DNA from 2 places in the Rossellomorea sp. NS-SX7 genome. Region 2 is predicted to be linked to the other one. Evidence: riboswitches for the same ligand, from Rfam matches in the RefSeq annotation. Region 2 holds a riboswitch; the other holds the start of a gene.
What was found. Region 2 has a riboswitch for FMN ahead of ribD (bifunctional diaminohydroxyphosphoribosylaminopyrimidine deaminase/5-amino-6-(5-phosphoribosylamino)uracil reductase RibD). Riboswitches for the same ligand answer to the same signal wherever they lie in the genome.
Positions count from the first base shown of each region.

Region 1: another riboswitch for FMN. It lies ahead of ACUXV2_RS12190 (ECF transporter S component); the one in region 2 lies ahead of ribD (bifunctional diaminohydroxyphosphoribosylaminopyrimidine deaminase/5-amino-6-(5-phosphoribosylamino)uracil reductase RibD).

Region 1 covers NZ_CM128249.1:2,417,970-2,428,087, reverse strand. Annotated here, with positions in the region: gene ACUXV2_RS12195 (peptidoglycan DD-metalloendopeptidase family protein) at 55-975, shown strand; FMN riboswitch at 1,051-1,186, shown strand; gene ACUXV2_RS12190 (ECF transporter S component) at 1,343-1,912, shown strand; gene ACUXV2_RS12185 (ferredoxin) at 2,021-2,269, opposite strand; gene ACUXV2_RS12180 (helix-turn-helix domain-containing protein) at 2,496-3,566, shown strand; gene ACUXV2_RS12175 (RecQ family ATP-dependent DNA helicase) at 3,544-5,007, shown strand; gene ACUXV2_RS12170 (CPBP family intramembrane glutamic endopeptidase) at 5,017-5,607, shown strand; gene ACUXV2_RS12165 (LysM peptidoglycan-binding domain-containing protein) at 5,604-6,299, shown strand; gene ACUXV2_RS12160 (YpbF family protein) at 6,422-6,877, shown strand; gene ACUXV2_RS12155 (manganese catalase family protein) at 6,997-7,566, opposite strand; gene ACUXV2_RS12150 (spore coat protein CotJB) at 7,594-7,854, opposite strand; gene ACUXV2_RS12145 (spore coat associated protein CotJA) at 7,859-8,080, opposite strand; gene ACUXV2_RS12140 (CBS domain-containing protein) at 8,234-8,869, shown strand; gene ACUXV2_RS12135 (hypothetical protein) at 8,935-9,318, shown strand; gene ACUXV2_RS12130 (metallophosphoesterase) at 9,311-10,078, shown strand.
Region 2 covers NZ_CM128249.1:2,246,868-2,256,985, reverse strand. Annotated here, with positions in the region: gene ACUXV2_RS11240 (amidohydrolase) at 1-360, opposite strand, end outside; gene ACUXV2_RS11235 (DedA family protein) at 430-1,029, opposite strand; gene ACUXV2_RS11230 (undecaprenyl-diphosphate phosphatase) at 1,040-1,819, opposite strand; gene ACUXV2_RS11225 (DUF4870 domain-containing protein) at 2,011-2,334, shown strand; gene ACUXV2_RS11220 (helix-turn-helix transcriptional regulator) at 2,497-3,489, shown strand; gene ACUXV2_RS11215 (PLD nuclease N-terminal domain-containing protein) at 3,656-3,871, shown strand; gene ACUXV2_RS11210 (ATP-binding cassette domain-containing protein) at 3,868-4,767, shown strand; gene ACUXV2_RS11205 (ABC transporter permease) at 4,768-5,544, shown strand; gene ACUXV2_RS11200 (NUDIX hydrolase) at 5,726-6,124, shown strand; gene ACUXV2_RS11195 (patatin-like phospholipase family protein) at 6,117-6,983, shown strand; gene ACUXV2_RS11190 (hypothetical protein) at 7,496-8,194, shown strand; FMN riboswitch at 8,771-8,915, shown strand; gene ribD (bifunctional diaminohydroxyphosphoribosylaminopyrimidine deaminase/5-amino-6-(5-phosphoribosylamino)uracil reductase RibD) at 9,058-10,118, shown strand, end outside.

The DNA.
Region 1 (10,118 bases), 170 kb from region 2:
GCATCAGTGCTGGCAGAACCAATGAAGTACGTAAATACCTTAAGGAGGACAAGCATGCTTTTAGATTACCTAAGAAGGTTTTTGATTGTTTTTTTATTGGCACTATGTGTAAGTATCATGTTCCTTACCGGTAAGGAAGTGAAAGCAATGGCCAATGAAACGGATGGTGGATGGATTTTTCCAGTCGAAGGGGTGATTACTGATCTGTATGGAACTCGTTCGGGTACTCATAAAGGAATGGACATCGGGGGAAATATCGGTTCCCCTGTCTATGCGGCTGCAGAAGGAATAGTCAGTAAATCGTATTATTCCGAGAGCTATGGCCATGTTGTATTTATTTCTCATAAGAATGGGTATGAAACAGTGTATGCCCATCTCAATGAGAGGGGAGTGTCTGAAGAACAGCGTGTGTCACAGGGTCAGCAAATCGGAAGTGTCGGAAGTACAGGCAGGTCAACTGGGGCCCATTTGCATTTTGAAGTACACAGAGGGGGGTGGACCCTGAATAAAATAAATGCAATTGATCCGTTCGAACTTTTTGGACAAGGGGAAATCGGACAACTGGTTTTTGCCAAAGAACAGGATCCTTATCAAACGATTGAAGCATCGGGACACATGAATGGGGTTCCTGAACAACGCCATGATCAAAAGAGTAACCTTGTAACAGAAACGCACGTAATACATACTGTAAAAAAGAATGAAACATTATGGGGCATTTCAAAGCAATATGGCTTGACTGTCGAAGAAGTCAAAGCTTCTAATGATACTCGCTCGTCACATATAGAGGCAGGGCAGCGCTTAGTCATTCCACAAGGGGGAAAAGAAGAAGAGTACATTGTAAAACCTGGTGATACGCTATATTCGATAGCAGAGAAAAACAGCTTGAATCTGACTGAGTTGCGGACACTGAACGGCCTGGATACTAAAGATACCATCTATCCGCTTCAAAGACTGAGAGTGAAGAGGGGAAGTTGATTACCTCGAATTCAAAATGTTTTCCTTTTACATTGACGTCGTTTTATGTATAATGATATTGTATAAAAAAATAAGATTCGTCTTCGGGGCAGGGTGAAATTCCCTACCGGCGGTGATGAAACAACGATGTTTCTAAGCCCGCGAGCCTTTAGGGGCAGGATTTGGTGTGATTCCAAAGCCGACAGTAAAGTCTGGATGGGAGAAGATGAAGGTTTTAGCCAAAACGTTTAGAAAATGGGAAGCTGAACGTTTATTTGGGTACGCCTTTTCAAACTCCGGGATGCAAGTATGATCTGGGAGTTTTTTAGTGCTGCCGTGGCTGAACGATCTTCTAAGTGAGATGAATCTCCAAAGGGAGAGAAGTGTAATGAAAAAAATGACTACTCGTACGTTCGTAACAATTGGTATGTTAAGTGCCATTTCGTATGTATTAATGCTTTTTAACTTCCCAATACCACCATTTCCTAAATTCCTGATGGTTGACTTCAGTGATGTACCAGCGCTGATTGCCGCCATTACTTTAGGACCGCTTGCCGGCATACTTGTTGAATTGTTTAAAAATATCATCGACTATGTGATGACAGGCAGCGATACTGGTGTCCCAATTGGACACTTTGCAAATTTTGCAGCAGGAGTATTCCTGATTTTGCCGACTTATTACGTATATTCCCGTTTTCAAACCAAGAAGGGGTTATTAGCCGGATTGGTTACAGGAACGATCGTAATGAGCATAGCGCTGGGGATATTAAATTATTTTGTCCTGCTTCCTGCTTACAAGTATTTCATGAACTTTGAACTTCCTGCAGGAATTATCCTTACGGGTATCGTGCCTTTTAACATTCTGAAAGGTGCGCTGGTTACCATTGTCTTCTTACTATTATTCATTCGTCTTCAGGGCTGGCTCACCAAACAGGTTACTGTTAAGAGAGCAGCTTGAGGCTGAATTTATCAAAAAAGCTCCGTCAGCTCTTTCTGACGGAGCTTTTTTTAATGCAGAAAAATCGAAATAAAAAAAGCGACCGGAATCGATCGCTTCATATATGGACTATTCGAATTTTAGTGCGTCTCCATCAAATGGTTCGTCTGCAACTTTAATTGAGTCTGTCGGACAACCTTCGAATGCATCGACCATGTCATCTTCAAGTACATCCGGCACTTCGACAGTACCCTGGTTATCATCAAGGGTAACAAACGCGATACCTTCATCATCATAGTCATAAATATCCGGAGCTGCAGCTCCACAAGCTCCACATGCAATACATGTATCTTTGTCAACGATTGTATATTTTGGCAACGAAAAAACCTCCTGAAAAAAATTCTATATAATCAATCATTCATTATACATAAAATTAATTAGAAAAATAACCTAATTTATATTTTATAGAGGAACGTAGAACATTTCAATAGTTAGGTCCTTTATTTATTATATTTATCCTAACTGTTTAAAACAAAACATCGAAAGAGATGATTTTCATGGTACAATATTTGACAATAACCTGCAAAAACAGAGGGGCAATCCAATGACGTATTTAAACTTTGTTATAGTATATTGTTTAAGGCAGTTGAATGGTGAACGATCCATCTACTCTGTTTATCATATTCTAAAAGGCAAAAAATCGTCTCAATCCATACAAGACGCCCATTTATTCCAATTACATCCTTTTTTTCTCTCACTGCCCAATCTGTCACGTGAATATTTCAATGAGAAGATCAACGAATTAGCAGAGGGACGATTCATCGAATTAAATGAAGAGTCCAAGGCACGGCTTACGGAGAAAGGGGAAGAAGCTTTACAACAGCACCAATCATCAATGTTTTTCCCCCATCATATGAATGGATTGGTATATGGTGATAGGGGGTTATTATTTTGGAGAAGGTTGAATTTACTTGTACAAGTAGTATCAAATACGAATCATAAAGAAACGTCGTATTTTCCTGTTCAACGCAGCAGAAGTGTCCAGGAATGGATAAAGAAATTCTTAAGGGGTGTCTCAGACAGGGATCGGCTCGCGCTTACCTTATTCAGGGAACTTCATAGTGTATTACGTGATATAGAGGCAAAAGAAGATCCATCTCTGCTTGTATTACGCTTAACAGGTTTCCAGGATTACGGTTTGACTGAGATTCAAACTGCTGAGAAACTGGATCTCCATGGAGAGGAATATCGTTTTAGATTTCTTAATTTACTTCATGGGGTATTGGCGAAAGTTGATGAGCAGAAACAGGGATACTCCCTTTTATTTTCGTTAAGTACTGTTAGTCAACAGCGGAGGAACTTGACTCTTTCGACTTCAAAAACATTCGATTTATATAACCAGGGTCATTCGATAGAGGAAATTTCACGAATCAGAAAGCTTAAAGCAAATACAATAGAGGATCATTTTATTGAAATCATCTTAACGCAGGAACATTTCGATACAGAGAAATTCATTGCGTCCGGTGAACTTCAAAAGGCAGCTTCCGTAATGGAGGAACTCGGTACGAAAAGACTAAAACCGATAAAGGAAAGACTCCCCCATTTAACTTATTTTCAAATCAGGATCGCGATTGCAAAGGCTGGTGAAAGAAATGAATCTCCTTCAAGAACTTAATAAGAGGTTTGGATATTCTTCATTTAGACAAGGACAAACAGAAGTGATTCAATCTGTTCTGAGCGGTCGGGACACACTCGCCATGCTTCCTACCGGAACCGGCAAATCATTATGTTTTCAAATGCCGGGGTATTTACTCGAAGGACAGGTCGTCATCGTGTCTCCGTTGCTCTCCCTGATGCAGGATCAAGTGGAGCAAATGAAGGTGAAGGGCGAAAAAAACGTCATTGCCATTAATTCTTTTTTACCCTTCCCTGAAAAGAAGCGTGCCCTTGAAAGAATACATAGGTACAAGTTCATTTTCATATCTCCAGAAATGCTGGGTAATCCGGACATCCTTGAGACTCTTCAGACATTGAAGGTATCTTTATTTGTCATCGACGAAGCGCACTGTATCTCCCAATGGGGGCCGGACTTCCGTCCCCACTATTTAAAACTGGGTGAAATAAAAAAGGGACTGGGAAATCCCACGACCCTAGCATTGACCGCAACTGCGACGGAAGAAGTAAGGGAAGATATTAAAAAAGTGCTGCAGCTTGAAGATGCTGTCGAGGTCGTTTATTCTGTAGACCGCAAAAATATTGCTCTGAATGTTGAAAAGGTCAGTTCCCATCATGAAAAAGTAAAGAAGCTTATTGAGTATGCTGCTTCCTTAAAGGGAGCGGGAGTCATTTATTTTTCCAGCAGGAGGCTTGCAGAAGAAATGGCCGCCGTTCTTAGGGAACAAGGCATTGAAAAAGTCACTCACTATCATGGGGGCATGGAGCAGGAGGAGCGGATCCTCATACAGCAGCAGTTTTTGACAAATAAGTTGCGTGTGATTTGTGCAACATCCGCATTTGGAATGGGTGTAAACAAAGAGAATATACGTTTTGTCATTCATTTTCATTTTTCATCAAGTCTGGAGGCCTACTTACAGGAAATCGGAAGAGCTGGAAGGGACGGTAACAACAGTGCAGCGATTGTATTATATACCGAACAGGATCTTTCTCTGCCATTGCAGTTAATGGAAGGGGAGCTTCCATTTGATGATCAAATTGAACGGTTTGTCACAGTTCATCGTTCATCTTCTGAAGATGAATTGACTTCTTCTTTGGAGCTGTCGGATATTCAATACAGATTTTTGTTGCACTATGTACATGAAGGACAAGGTGATGACGGGGCTCGTCTGATCCAGAAAATAAAGCATTTGCGGGATGAAAGGCTCAACTATAAAAAAGAAAAACTCTTATCAATGGTGATGTGGCTCCAGGGAGATTCCTGCAGGAGGGAATCCATCCTTCGTTATTTTGAAGAAACCATGACAGAGCAACCCACTGATTGCTGTGACATCTGCGGATTTAAGATTTCGGATTTTCACTGGGAGAAGGTTTATGAAGAAGTGAACGATATACAGGAGCTGGGCTGGGAACAGAGGTTGGAAAAAATTTTAATGGGATAAGTGGTGTGAATGAAGAAGCAAGGCGAAATAATTAAACAGCTCACAAAAAAACAATTAACCTTTCATTTGTTTTTTACTCAAATAGTACTATTAACGATTTCCTTTATATTAGGTATATTCTTATTTGAAGATTGGTCCACTTTTGGAAGTCAGTTCCGGTGGGCATCTTCCATTTTGACAATCGGCCTTACTGTTGGGTTGATTGTCGTCATATTGGATATTGTACTGATGAAATTCCTTCCTTCTGGATATTACGATGACGGCGGAGTGAATGAGCGGATTTTTTCAGACAGAAGTATCGGTGAGATCGCGCTGCTCGCGATTGTTATTGCCGTCAGTGAAGAGATTTTATTCCGGGGTGTGATACAATATCATCTTGGACTTATTCTTTCCAGTATCATTTTTGCTGTTATTCATTTTAGATATTGGGCACATTGGTTCCTCATAACGAATATTGTTGTGTTGAGTTTTTTGATCGGCATGATTTATGAAGTGACCGGAAATTTGTTGGTTACTATAATGATGCACTTTATAATTGACTTTTTATTAGGGATGTACATGCGCTTTAAGTCAAGTAAGAAAAGAAGGGATGTCTCATGAATAAAGACCCATTTCGTGATCAAGCAGATAAATTAAAAAAGAAGATTGAAAGAGTCCAAGAGGAACCTGTTCCAAGAAAAAGGGAACCTCTGCCGCCCAGAAGTGAACTCCATCGTGAAAAAAAGAAAAAAAACAAAGTTAAGCTGAAATATCCACTCATCAGTCTATTGCTATTATTCTTTATATTAATGCCATTGACCGTATTTAGCATTTATTCATATTTTGATAACCGCAATGAACCATTGGTTGTGCTGTCAGAAGGAAATAATGAAGTAGAAGAAGTTCGATATGAACAGAACGGGGATGAAGAAGAAGATACAGTTATTTCGGAGGATAAGACAGACGCTGAACTGCCTGACGAAGAAGAAAAAACAGTTACGGATGAAAAGTCACAGTCTGACAAAGATGCAAAGAGTATGAAGGGGGAAAAAGATCTCCCTGCTGCAAAAGCTGCTGAGGTGGAAGAACCTGAGAAAGTTGAATCCACGACCGAAGGTAACGAGGAAGCAGCCCAAGAATCAAACCCGGAGATCATTTATCATACCGTGCAGCCAAGTGAAACGATTTTTCGCATTGCAATGAAATACTATCATTCACAAAATGGAATCGAGGTCATCAAAAATGCAAATAATCTCCCAAATAATGAAATCCAAGCCGGACAAGTGTTAAAGATACCACTTTCGGAGTCGTGAGTGCCTCACCATTATGGTGGGGTTTTTTTATGCATGGATATCGTGGAAGCTTATTTTTTCGGTTGGGAAGATTCTATGCAAATGGACAAGTTCATAGAATGAAATGAGGGGAGGGAAAGAGTATGCATGAATTTATCCGAGAATTCGAAGAGTGGACCGATCCGGCAACAAAACAAATGCTGAATAACCTGGTCGATAGAAAACAAAAGTTCGATCGTGCAAAAAAGCTGCACTTATATATTTTATGGACAGCCATGTTTACAGCGTTTTGCTTCCTTTATTATGTAACAAAGGCCATTTTGGAGCCATACTCATATTCGTTCGGTACGATGTTTTCTGTCTATGTATCTGACTCGATTCATTTATTGATATCAGTGTTTCTTGCAGGGCTTTTCGGTGCGGTGAAAGTCCTTTATCAACAGAAAGAGAAAAAAGAGAAAGAGTATCAGGATCTCCGCAAGGAAATCATAGACAGAAGCAAAGACCTTTGGAAAGATGAAGCTTGGAAGAGACGTCACCAGGTATTCGATAAGATGAAAAGTCAATTCGACATCAATCTCTACCATGGAAGTAAGTAATATAACCTTGGAGGGGCTTGCCGCCGGAGCTGGATGAACCGAAAGTGCAGGCGGCACTTTCGCCCATGCAAATAAAAAAGCGTTCGGAAGATGGATTCACCAAACGCCTAGACCTTCTTTTAGAAAAATCTCTTTTTGCCTTGTTCATCTTTGAGGATTTCTGCAGCTTCTCTAAAACGTTGAGAGTGCACAATTTCACGTTCCCGCAGATATCTGAGTCCGTCATTTAAATCAGGGTCATCACTCAAATTGATGATCCACTGATAGGTTGCCCTGGCCTTCTCTTCAGCTGCAATATCTTCATAGATATCAGCAATCGGATCTCCTTTTGAGGCGATATAGGATGCCGTCCAAGGTACACCGGATGCATTATGGTAGAATAATGCACTGTCATGGTTCGCATAATGTGTATCCAATCCTGCTGCCTTCATCATTTCAGGAGTGGCGTCTTTTGTCAATTTATAGATCATGGTCGCAATCATTTCCAAATGAGCAAATTCTTCGGTTCCTATATCTGTAAGCAGCCCGATCACCTTGTCTGGAATTGTATACCGTTGATTCAAATAACGCAGGGCTGCCGCCAATTCTCCATCAGCGCCGCCGTATTGCTCCACTAGGTATTTTGCAAGAGTCGGGTTGCATGTACTCACTCTTACAGGGTATTGAAGTTTCTTTTCATATGCCCACATATGAATGGATTCCTCCCTTTTTGAGTCTTACACCTGCCATGGCCAAGGTGCATCTTTCCAGTCCCAAGGATAATTGGAATAACTGTAGCCGAAATGGGTGAGGGGACCAAACTCTTTTTCGAATTTCTTTTTGATTTGTTTTCTCGTTTTCACATACATATTGTATTGAGAAATCGCATCGTGATCATCAGGGTGTGTATCCAGATATAACGTAAGTTCAAGTATGACAAAGTCGACTGCCTGTAACTCCTCCATTATCTCGTAATAATGTGCAGGAAGTTGCTTCATGTTGTTATTCTCCCTTCATTTTTTCATAGGGACTGTAGTAGGGATCATAAAACACTTTCCATAATGTCCCCTTTCTCAATGCCTCTTTTGGTGGAAATTGTTCCAGGTTTGGCGGCTGAAACCCCAAGAAGAGGTTAGGAGGAGTAGAGTAAACCTTTGTTGTTATAGGTTTACAAGGATCAAAAGGGCTCACATAAGGGTGCCAGCTTCTATAAAATTCATGCACGAATATCCCTCCTGTTTAGAAATTCCTTCGTAACAAGATATGAATGAACAAATGAGAACATGTTAGAAAAATTAATAACCGCATGAAAGAAGGGATATCACTTTAAAATGTTGAATAAATAAATCATAGGATATTAACAAAGAGGTGGTTCAATTGTTCGTAAAAAATGCAATGATTCCAAAACACAAATGCTATGTAGTCAATGAAAATGACTCGATTGAGAAAACGTTGGAAGTAATGGAGCATCATAAGATCGATGGACTTCCTGTATTATCGAATGATAAGTATGCAGGGGTCGTCACCCGTTACAATATTTATGAGAGTTTCTTCCTCTCCGGAATGGAAAGAGAAACGTTCCTCAAAGAAACAAAAGCGATTGACATTGCCATTCACCAGGATAATTTCCTGATTGAAAGCAATGTATTCGAAGATACTTTAGTGGAACTGCAAGACTTTCCGATTTTATCTGTTATAGATGAAGAAAAAAGATTTCTTGGGTTGATTACACGCTACGATGTACTTGATCAATTCAAGAGCGCTTTCGGAATGGATCGGAAAGGCGTAAGGATTGCTTTTACATCTGTAGAAACAGAAGGCAGAATTGCCCGCCTTGGAGATATCATCCAGCAGTATTCTGAATCCGTCATTTCTCTCGTCACTTTTGACGCGACGGATAAACTGCTAAGGCGGATCGTACTTAAGATTGAAAAGAAAGATAATATCGATAAGTTTATTAATAAATTGGAGAAATCAGGATTTAGGATCCTACATATTCAGGAAGAAGAGTGATCCATCCAAAAAAATTAACTGTATGAAATAAAATCCCTCTCATAAGATTTATGGGAGGGATTTTTTTGATGCATTTCGCTGTTAGATTGATTGGTTCATTTGTTTTGGGTTATTTATTCATCAAGTGGTTTCCCGATATTGAATCACATCATACTTCGGATGTGATTGTTGAACTTGTTTTGCATCCAATTGAATTTTTAGCAGCATCAATCGTCTTTATTGTTGGACTGATCGTACAAGGTAATTTAATGAAGGTAGAATTTTATTATTTGATCCGTTTATTCAAAGGGAGTTTACATAAGGAACTGATGATTGTTCCTGTTCATGTATGCATGATTTATGGACTGACGTTATTTGGGATGTGGGAGACCTTGTTTTTTTCCTTTTTAGCGGTCTTTTATGGTATTATTTCTTTAGATTTGCGTCGGCAAGGAGGCCATCATGCTTGAAATTATAAGTGTTTTAGTTGTGGGAGGAGGGGCTCTTCTCCTTTTTATGTTTTATGAAGCCCATCGGAATGAGGTGAGGACTCATTTATTTACATTTCCTCGATTCCCTGAAGACGTGACTCTGACCATTTTTTTCATCTCCGACATACATAAGCGAAAGCTCTCTGCGGACATGATGGAACATGTGCGGAAAAAAGCGGATATCGTTGTCATAGGAGGCGACCTGACCGAAAAAGCGGTGCCGTTGTCAAGGGTGGAAGAGAACTTGGATAAATTGGCAGCCATCGGGTCTGTTTATTTTATTTGGGGAAATAATGATTATGAAGTGAATACCGATGAACTCAGAAGACTGTTAAAGAAAAAAGGAGTCCGGGAAATTGTAAACGACTCGGTCAGTCTTCAGTTGCGCGGAGGAGTCGTCAATCTGATTGGTGTGGATGATGCAAGCACTCAAAGAGCTGAGTTACCTCAGGCTCTCTCAAAGGCGGATCCGTCTTGTTTCAATATCTTATTGAGTCATGATCCCCGCCTGGTAAAACAGGTGGGTAAAGAAGATGGAATCGATCTGATGTTAAGCGGGCATACGCATGGAGGTCAGATCCGCATACTTGGATGGGGTCTCTACAAGAAAGGGAGAATAGAAGAACTTTCGCAAACGACTTTATTAGTCAGCAATGGGTATGGAACTACAGCTTTGCCGCTTAGACTGGGGGCACCGGCCGAAACACATCTGCTCACGATTAAAAGAGATGCCGAATGAACAAAACCTATTCATTGCCTATACAAATTTTACACTGTCA
Region 2 (10,118 bases):
TCCCGGCATTACATTCACTGCAGTCACCCCATATTTAAGCGAATCAGTAAAACCGGGATCAAGAGGATAAACCCCGTCGAATGCACGGATATGAGGGGTCATCGGTTCAATCGTTTCGTTTGCATCATTCCCGGCCCAGCCCGTTCCTTCATCATATAATCCCAAGTGGGTGTGAGCATCGATGAAGCCGGGGAATAGATACTTACCTTGGCAATCAATCACCCTGATGTTAGCCGGGGCTTCAACTTTATGGTTATAAATTTGTTTGATTTTCCCATCCGAAATGAAGATGGAACCATTTGGGATGGGGGAGGAAGTGACTGGATAGATAGCTGCATTTGTTAAAAGTATCGAATTCATAGGTAATCCTTTCATTTTACTCGTTAGTTTCTTATTCTTATTTTAATCATTTTTCTGTAAAAAAAGAAGTCACGTTCTCTTTTTGTTACGTAAATAAGAGATCAAAAGATACATACAGGTTGCAGCAATCGCAATCATGCTTAGAGGCTTTATGTACCTTACCCCGATGACCTCAATATGTTCCCAATGAGTTCCGAGCTCCATCCCGATGACCATGAATAACAGTGTCCATGGCAGCATAGCTGCAAACGTATAAAGTGTGAACGCAGTAAAGGACATTCTGCTGATTCCCGCTGGAATACTGATGGCATGGCGTACGACTGGAATGAATCTTGCTGTGAAAACGACGATCGTACCGTACCTGTCAAACCAAGATTCGGCTGATTCAATATGTTTTTCTGAAATGAATAAGTACTTTCCATATTTCTTGAAAAAAGGCCGCCCTCCATAATATCCAAGCCAATATAGAAAAAGTTGAGCGGCGGTGCCGCCAATTACTCCTCCAAGAAAAGCACCGATAAAGGAGAGTTTCCCCGAGCTGACCATGAAACCCGCATAGCTTAACACCAGCTCGCTTGGAATGATCTCGATCATCAGTGCCAGGGCTATACCTATATACCCCAAATCCGTCAGTACAGTCAGTATTGAGACTAACCATTCGTGATTCATTTGTATCCTCCTACATTGCGCCTGAATATTGCAGGATAAGGATTAAAATCCCCAGAGCCCAAACATAATAAGAAAATAGTTTCAACGAGTGTTTCTTTAGGAAATTCACCATCGAGACAATCGCCACGTATCCAAAGACAGCAGCTGTTACCGTACCGACTGCCATGCTGGAAAAGGAAATTGCTTCAACGTGGCCGCTGATCATTTCTTTTCCTTGAAAGACTATTCCCCCAATAATGGCAGGTGTAGAGAGAAGAAAAGAGAAATAAGCGGCTGTCTCTCTGTCAAGTTTTCTGAACAGCCCTGCTGCAATGGTCAGGCCAGACCTTGAAAGAGCAGGGAATATGGCAGCTGCCTGAAAGCTTCCTATGACAAGGGCATCTGAATAATTAATATCATCGAGTTTCTTATGTCCATTTTTCACTCCATCCGCCATGAACATAATTAAACCGGTAGCCAAAAACTCCCATCCTATCGTTGAACCGCTTTTTGATATCGCGTCAAAATAATCCTCAAACAATACACCTATGATCACTGCAGGGATTGTACCAACCAGAAGAATCATTGATAGCTTGCTAAAGGGATTCTTGATCATGTGGAGAAGTTCTTTTTGGTAAAAGACGAGAACGGCAACCAGTGTCCCGATATGCAGCATGGTATCAAGAAATAAACCTGCTTCCTGAAGTCCAAAGGCGAACCTCCCCAGAAATAAGTGACCCGTGCTTGAAATGGGGAGGAACTCGGTCAACCCCTGAATGATTCCTAGAATAAAAGCTTCAAATTTATCCATTTTGCATCGAACCTTTCATATGAAATACGTCGGACAAACCTCCTCACTTAACATATATTCAACCTTGCTGCATTTCATGAGGAAGTTCACTGATTGAAATTAAATTTGAGGGTAGATGAAACTTTGGCCGCTGAAGAACGTAATAATAGGAGAGGTGTTTAAAAAAAGTATCATGAAGGGGGGGAGAGAAGATGCCGACAAAAGATGAAAGATTAATGGCTGCACTTATTTATGTATTAAGCTTTTTTACCGTTTTTATAGGACCGATCATCATCTGGCTATGGAAAAAAGATGAATCAGAATTTGTGGATCATCATGGGAAAGAATATTTTAACTTTTTGATCTCATATACCATTTATGGAATCGTCAGTTCCATCCTGGTCATCGTACTGATAGGGATGGTCTTAGCACCTATAGTAGGCCTTCTGGCTTTGATCTTTACGATCCTGGCCGCTATCAAAGCATACGAAGGGGAGAGATACAGAATCCCGACAGTCATCCATTTTTTTAAGTAAGCCGCACAAAGAGCTCATGGTTTTCATCAAAACCATGAGCTCTTACTCATTTATTTGGAATTCTGTTGACAATTACATCTCAAACTTGATAGTTTATATAAAAATAACTTCTCAAATACATAAATTGATAGAGGCACATGATGAGGAAGAGGGGAAAATAAAATGACGAGGATTGATAATAAAGAAAGGCTTCTTAGATTAATGACCATCTTCACTCAAGAAACAGATGAAGATCATGAACTGAGTTTGGATGATATCATACTTCGTTTTAAACAGATTTACGGACCAGACGTAAAATTGAATAAAAATTCATTGAAGGATGATATCAATCATCTCATCAATCATTCATTTGACGTGACAATCAATCAGGAAAAGGACGGTCTTCCCAAGTATTACAGCCACCAGTATCGTCTGTTTGAATTGTATGAACTCCGTATGCTGGTCGACGCAGTGGTATCTGCTAAATTCATCACTAAACAGGAAACGCGTCAGTTGATCGGAAAAATCAGAAAGCTGACGAGCAACCATCAAGGTAAAAAACTTCAGAATGAAATTCAGGTCGATTCATCCATAAAAAGTGAAAGCCCCTTTATCAGATTAGCGATTCATGACCTTCATCAGGCCATTTCTGAACGTCGGATTATAACGTTTCAATACGGACGCTATGACATTGATAAACATTTCAACCTCAGCCATGGTGGCAGTCTTTATAAAGTGAAACCTTACGCTCTGACGTGGGCAAATGATTTCTACTATTTGATTGCCTACTATTACGAGGCAGGTGAGATTCGCCATTACCGGGTGGATCGGCTGCGCAATGTAAACACTCTGGAAGAATCCTTCCCATATGAACCGTTTGATGTCTCTAAATACGTTCAGTCCACCTTCCATATGTTCGCAGGCGATGAAGAATGGATCAAAATAAAGTTCCATAATCAATTGATCAATGTCATCATCGACAAGTTTGGCAAGGAAGCAGATATCCGAAAGTATGACGAGAATCATTTCATATTAACAACCAAAGCAAGGATCAGCGGAGGATTGGTCAACTGGATCCTCAATTTTGGATCTAAGGCGGAAGTAATCTCACCAGCATCATTACTCGAGACAGTCAAACAAGAAATTATCAGTATGTATAAACTATATGAAAGATAAAAAAACCTGCGACCTGCAGGTTTTTTTGTGATGAATGAATATTTAAGTTGTTTTTACCCGTTCCAGCAGTTGCACAGACATCAACTGCGGTATATAAACTAAAAAAATTTGAACGTTTCTTCCACCTCTGCGTCTTATCTATACAAAATCAAAGGAGGAACCATACATGCAGGAATTACAAGAAGTGTTACAATCGATAAATTGGGGACTGATTGCTCCATTGATCCTTATCCAATTGATTCTGATGTTGATTGCAGTCATCGACCTGATAAGGATTAAACATACAAATGGGCCAAAATGGGTGTGGCTGCTGGTCGTATTATTCATCAACGTAATCGGCCCGATCATATACTTTATCTTCGGAAGGAGACAAAATGGATGAATGTCTTGGAAGTTGCTTCCCTGGAAAAGAAATATAAAGAAAAGCACGCAGTCAAAGACATTACATTTCACTTGGAACGAGGGAAGTGCACAGCTTTGATCGGTCCGAATGGAGCCGGAAAAACGACCACATTGAACATGCTTGCGGGTTTGATCACCCCGACAAACGGCATGATCAGTACACCTGATCATGCAGGGGATATTCGTGCAATGATTGGATATCTCCCTCAATACCCTTCGTACTTTGAATGGATGTCCGGGATGGAATATTTAATCTTTTCAGGTGAGATAACCGGATTAACAAGGAAAGAAGCAAGACATCGCAGTGAAGAATTGATCAAGCTTGTCAACTTATCGGAAGGCCAAAACAGGAGGATCAATCAATACTCAGGCGGAATGAAGCAGAGGCTGGGGATAGCACAGGCTTTGATCCATCAGCCAAAGCTCATCATCCTGGATGAACCTGTTTCGGCACTTGATCCTTTCGGGCGCAGAGAGGTACTTAATCTCCTGAATAAATTGAAAGAACATACGACGATTCTTTTTTCTACTCATATATTGAATGATGCAGAACAAGTCTGTGATGATGTCCTTTTTCTCTATAACGGAGAACTGATCGAACAAGGTCCATTGACTGACATCAAGGCCAGGCATCACAGTCCTTCATTGAAGATACACATCGAAGGTGATTTGGGACCCTATAGAGAAGTGCTGGAAGAATTATCATGGGTAAGGCAGTTAAAGGTTGAGAAAGAGTCAATGACCATTGAAGTAGAGAAGTTGAATAGGGATAGAAGCAGGTTATTCACCCTCATATCAGAGGGGGACTGGCCGGTTGCGAAACTGGAAAGCAGTGACCAAAGTTTAGAGGATCTTTTTATGAAGGTGATGAGATAAATGAATATAGCATGGGTGTTAATGAAAAAAGAACTGTTGGAATCCGCGCGTAATTTCAAGTGGGTCTGGATGCCGATTGTCTTTATTTTGTTTGGATTAACCGAACCTCTTACAGCGTATTATCTGCCTGATATCCTGAATTCTTTAGGTGATTTACCAGAGGGTGCGGTGATCGATATACCTCCTCCTTCGTCAGAAGAAGTGCTTATGTCTACGATCAGCCAATTCAATATGTTAGGAGTTCTCGTCATCGTCCTTGGCTTCATGGGAATTATTTCAGGGGAGAGGAAAAGCGGGACCGCATCGATGGTACTGGTCAAACCGGTATCGTATAATGCCTATATCTATTCAAAATGGGCAGCTTCCCTCCTTCTTATATGGACTTCATATATTCTTGGCATGCTTTCAAGCTGGTATTATATCAATTTATTATTTGAAAACATAGCTCCTCCCGCCTTCTTTCAGTCACTGGCCATCTATGGCATGTGGCTCACATTCATTATGACGCTGCTGCTTTTTTTCAGCTCGCTCGTTAAAGCATCCGGGATCGCCGCTTTTTCAACAATCACCGTATCGGTCGTCCTTAGCTTTATATCCGGTGCATTGCCGGATCGGTTAAAGTGGTCTCCCTCTCAGCTTTCATCATATATCACTGAAGTTTTAAGCGGACAGGGGTGGAGCAGCAACCTTACGTTCACCATGGTGCTGACTATAATGATATGCCTGTTTATGCTGGTCATTACACCTTATCTATTCAAGAAAAAAGAACTCACTTAATAACAGAAAAAGCTGATTGGTATGAACATCAGCTTTTTTTGTGTATGTTGTCATTACAAAAACTGACAGGGTTTATGGGGAGGGATATCGAATTATTCAAAGAGATAAGAATGTTTACTTAAAAGATGAATGTATGATGGGCAAGAAGATTGACTATGGAAACAAAAAGGAGAATGCCTGGATGCGAAATCGAGCTGGGATCCTTATTTTAGAAAACAATAAGATAGCAGTCATCAAAAGGAAAAAAGGCGGGAGACAGTATTATGTCATTCCCGGAGGCGGATTGGAAGAAGGCGAATCATTTGAAGAAGCTGCCAAAAGGGAGGCGCAGGAGGAGCTTGGCATCGAAGTGGGGGAACTTACCTTGGCACTCGAGTTTGAGCAAAATGGTTCACAAAAGTATTTTATTGCAGGAAAATATAGCGGTAAAGTCGGCCGGGGGACAGGAGAAGAATATCGGTCCGGTGAAGGGACCTACATCCCCCGCTGGATTGATCTGAATGAGCTATATGATAAGGCACTTTATCCGGAAGAAGTAAAATCAATGTTGCTACAAGGAGGCAGTATTCATGATGATTGAACGTACAGGGCTTGTTCTGGAAGGCGGTGGTATGAGGGGAATATATACCGCTGGAGTCCTTGAGTACTTTTTAGAAAATGATATACACTTTCCGTATGTGATCGGGGTTTCCGCCGGGGCATGCAATGCAGCTTCCTATATCTCGAAACAATCAGGAAGAAATAAAAAGGTGAATATAGATTTCATACGAGACCCAAAATACTTAAGCTGGCAGAATTATTGGAAGACAGGTGAATTATTCGGGATGGATTATGTATTCGACGAAATCCCAAATAAGCTGGTACCGTACGATTATAAAGCCTTTCAAACGAGCGAAACCGAGTTTGTCGTCGGTACAACCGATTGTCACAGCGGGAAGCCACGTTACTTTTCCAGGAAAGATTACGGAGAGGATATGTTAACGATCATTAGGGCGTCAAGCTCACTTCCATTCTTTGCACCGGTCGTGGAATATGGATCGAACCATCTTCTTGATGGAGGAATCAGCGATCCGATACCGATTGATAGAGCGGAAAAAGACGGGCATCTGAGGAATATAGTAGTTCTAACAAGGAATAGGGGATATTTCAAGAAGCCATCCCGTTTTTCCTTCTTTATCAAAAGAAAATATCCTCACTATCCTGAGCTGCACAAAACCTTAATGAACCGATATCTGGTGTACAATCAGACGGTGAAAGAGCTGGAGGAAAGAGAAAAAGAAGGAAGAGTCCTCATCATCCAGCCCAGGCGGCCTTTAAAGGTCAGCAGGATTGAAAAGAACCCTGATAAGCTCGATGACTTGTATGAGCAGGGGTACGAGGATGCAAAAAGGAAACATAACCAAATCATGGAATGGGCCGATTTGATTCTTCATAAGTAATTGATTGGGACTAACGATAATGTTCTGCTATTACTGAAGCAGTAAAAAGGTAGAGAATAAAAATAAATGGTCTCTCCACTTGTAGGGTTGGGAACATATGGTAACGAGTGAAAGAGGGAGGTTCTATGCATTATCATAGTAAGATTCATTTTTTATTAGGTGGCTTTCAGAAGGGCTCAGTTACATTTCGTTTGTTATCGATAACTGGATCTAGCTGTTGGTTGGAGTGGAAGGCGTAGACTCCTGCGGGAAAAGCGAAGCTGGGGAGACCCCGCAGGAGCGCAGCGACGAGGAGGCTCCCCGCTCGCCCGCGGAAAGCGAAGTCTTCCACGGAAATCAACAGCGGTATTAACAGGTTAAATAAAATTGATAATACTATTCTTTAGAGAGAATAGACAATACTACAAATGACAATTATAAGTAATTCCTTTAAAACTTCCCGCCTTTAAGGGTCTTTTTTTTATCTTCCAAACATAGATATGATAATGATTCGTGGAAAGGACGAGCATTTCATGAACCTATATCATATCTATAGAAACGAACAACATACATTGCTTTATCACGGTATCATGTATTTCCTGATGGGAGTCGGGATGCTGCTTGTTGTGGAAACACTGTTTTACTTCCCGCTTCTATTGTTTATACCTGCTTTAACCAATCTCTATCTGAGCCAAAGCATCAAAAAAGAAATCAGGAAGGCAACTCGCTTATATTATGAAAACATTCCTGTCTCGAGTCATTCATTGATAGGTGTTAAGACAAAGGAAGGCTTTTTTTACTTGAAAACAAATGGCTGGTCCAGCTATTCACTTCAAAGGACTTCCTTGATCAACAATCCCAAGCATTTTGTATTTCATCGAAAAGACAAAATGCCGCTCACATTATGTAAGTGGAGCAGAAGGATTGTCATTGCACATGAAGAGACAAAATTAGAATATAAACTGAAATATCACAGCACAACTGCCATTGAATGGAGAAGCGAAGAAAATGGGGATACAATCCTTCTTTATAAGGGTAATAAGCGTTGGGTGTTGAATTATAAGGGGGTCAATCGGCTTTCTCTGCAAAAAGGCTTTCTCCCGCAAAGCTTTCAAAAGCTGTTCGATAGCCATCACAGCCATATCACTTTTTTTGAAGCTTATTCGGAGGCGGATGACTGGCTGCTCATTTTTTTATGGCTTGTCGATTCTGATTATTTTCTTACATCCTAGTCATCCTTTTTAGTGGTTAGGGAAACATAAGAGGGTGTGGGAGGTGAGGAGATGAACGCAACGTATAAGGAATGCCTGAATGCTTTGCAAAAATGTTTGGAGGCATGCAACATCTGCTATCATGCTTCATTGAAAGAAGAACAGCGTATGATGGAGTGCATAGAGCTTGATCGGGAATGCGCAGATATTTGCTCTTATGCCATCAATGCCATACAAAGGAGCAGCAAGTTTGTACCGGGGATCCTTTCCCTGTGCGCAGACATTTGTGATGCATGTGGCAAAGAGTGTGATTCACACGACCATAGGCATTGCCAGGATTGTGCAGAAGCGTGTTTTCGGTGCGCAGAGTCGTGCAGGAAAGTTATATGAAGAACGTGGAATGCTTCTTGAAGGGGCATTCTTTTTTTGTTAAATAAAATGGTGCAGCGGGATGGGACTCTGCGTAGACGAACATGTTTTGAAAAAATTCGTCCTATTAATGGGTCTGTTTGGTTCAAACGGTTCAAATTTTTAAATGAATGAGTATCTTGCGTGAAATTATGACAAAAACTATGATAGAATAATAATAATCGAATAGGTTTCCTTCGGGGCAGGGTGAAATTCCCTACCGGCGGTGATGAGCATGATGCTCTCAGTCCGTGACCCGGCTGATCAAGGTCAGACGGTGGATTTGGTGAAACTCCAAAGCCGACAGTTAAAGTCTGGATGGGAGAAGGAACGGCAGTATTTTATGACTAAAGAACAGATATCCAAAAGACATATGGAGTTTTCTGAATAGTTTCATTAAATACGTTTATTTGTCATGCCAATCTCCCCAAGTCATCTTGCTTGGGGTTTTATTTATATAGAGAGGAGGGGGACTGTTGAAGCACACGGATTATATGGAACTTGCACTGAGTATGGCCAAAGCCACGCAGGGTCAAACATCACCAAACCCGGCAGTGGGTGCTGTTGTTGTAAACGATGGAGCCATTGTAGGATTAGGTGCACATTTAAAAGCCGGAGAAGGACACGCTGAGGTTCACGCAATCAAAGCAGCAGGCGAGAAAGCGAAGGAAGCAGACATTTATGTTACTCTGGAACCCTGTTCTCACTATGGGAAAACACCTCCGTGTTCACAGCTTATTATCTCAAGTGGAATTAAAAGGGTATTCATTGCAAGTACAGATCCAAATCCATTGGTATCCGGCAAAGGGATAGAACAGCTGCGTGACGCCGGAATACAAGTGCATGTTGGAGAGTGTCAGGCTGAAGCATTGGAACTCAATAAACACTTCTTTCATTTTATTAAACACAAGACACCATATGTGACGTTGAAAACCGCCGTTACACTGGATGGTAAAACTGCTGCTTCTTCAGGAGACAGTAAATGGATCACTTCCGAACAATCAAGACTCGATGTCCACTATGATCGTCACCGGCATGACGCGATATTAGTTGGAGTCAATACCATCATCCGCGACAACCCGCACCTTACCACCCGTTTGCCCCAAGGTGGAAAAAACCCCATTCGAATTATTTTAGATAATGATTTAAGAACACCTTTAGAATCAAACATTGTGAAAGATAACGAAAGTAAAACCATTATTATTACAAGTGAATCAGTAAAAGAAGAGGACAAAATTCCTTTCATGGAAGCAGGTTGTGAAATCATTTCCCTGCCGTTAAGCCGCATCGACCTTCATCAAGTTTTGAAGGAATTAGGGACAAGATCGATCCAATCGGTTTATGTAGAAGGCGGCTCAGCAGTGCATGGTTCCTTTCTTGAAGAAAATGCTTTTCAGGAACTCATCATGTACATGGCTCCTAAGCTAATAGGCGGAAAGGATGCTTTCACCAGCTTTGGAGGAAGAGGTATATCTTCCATTACAGAAGGCATGGATATGAACATTGTTTCTGTTGATTCTATTGGAGAAGATATCAA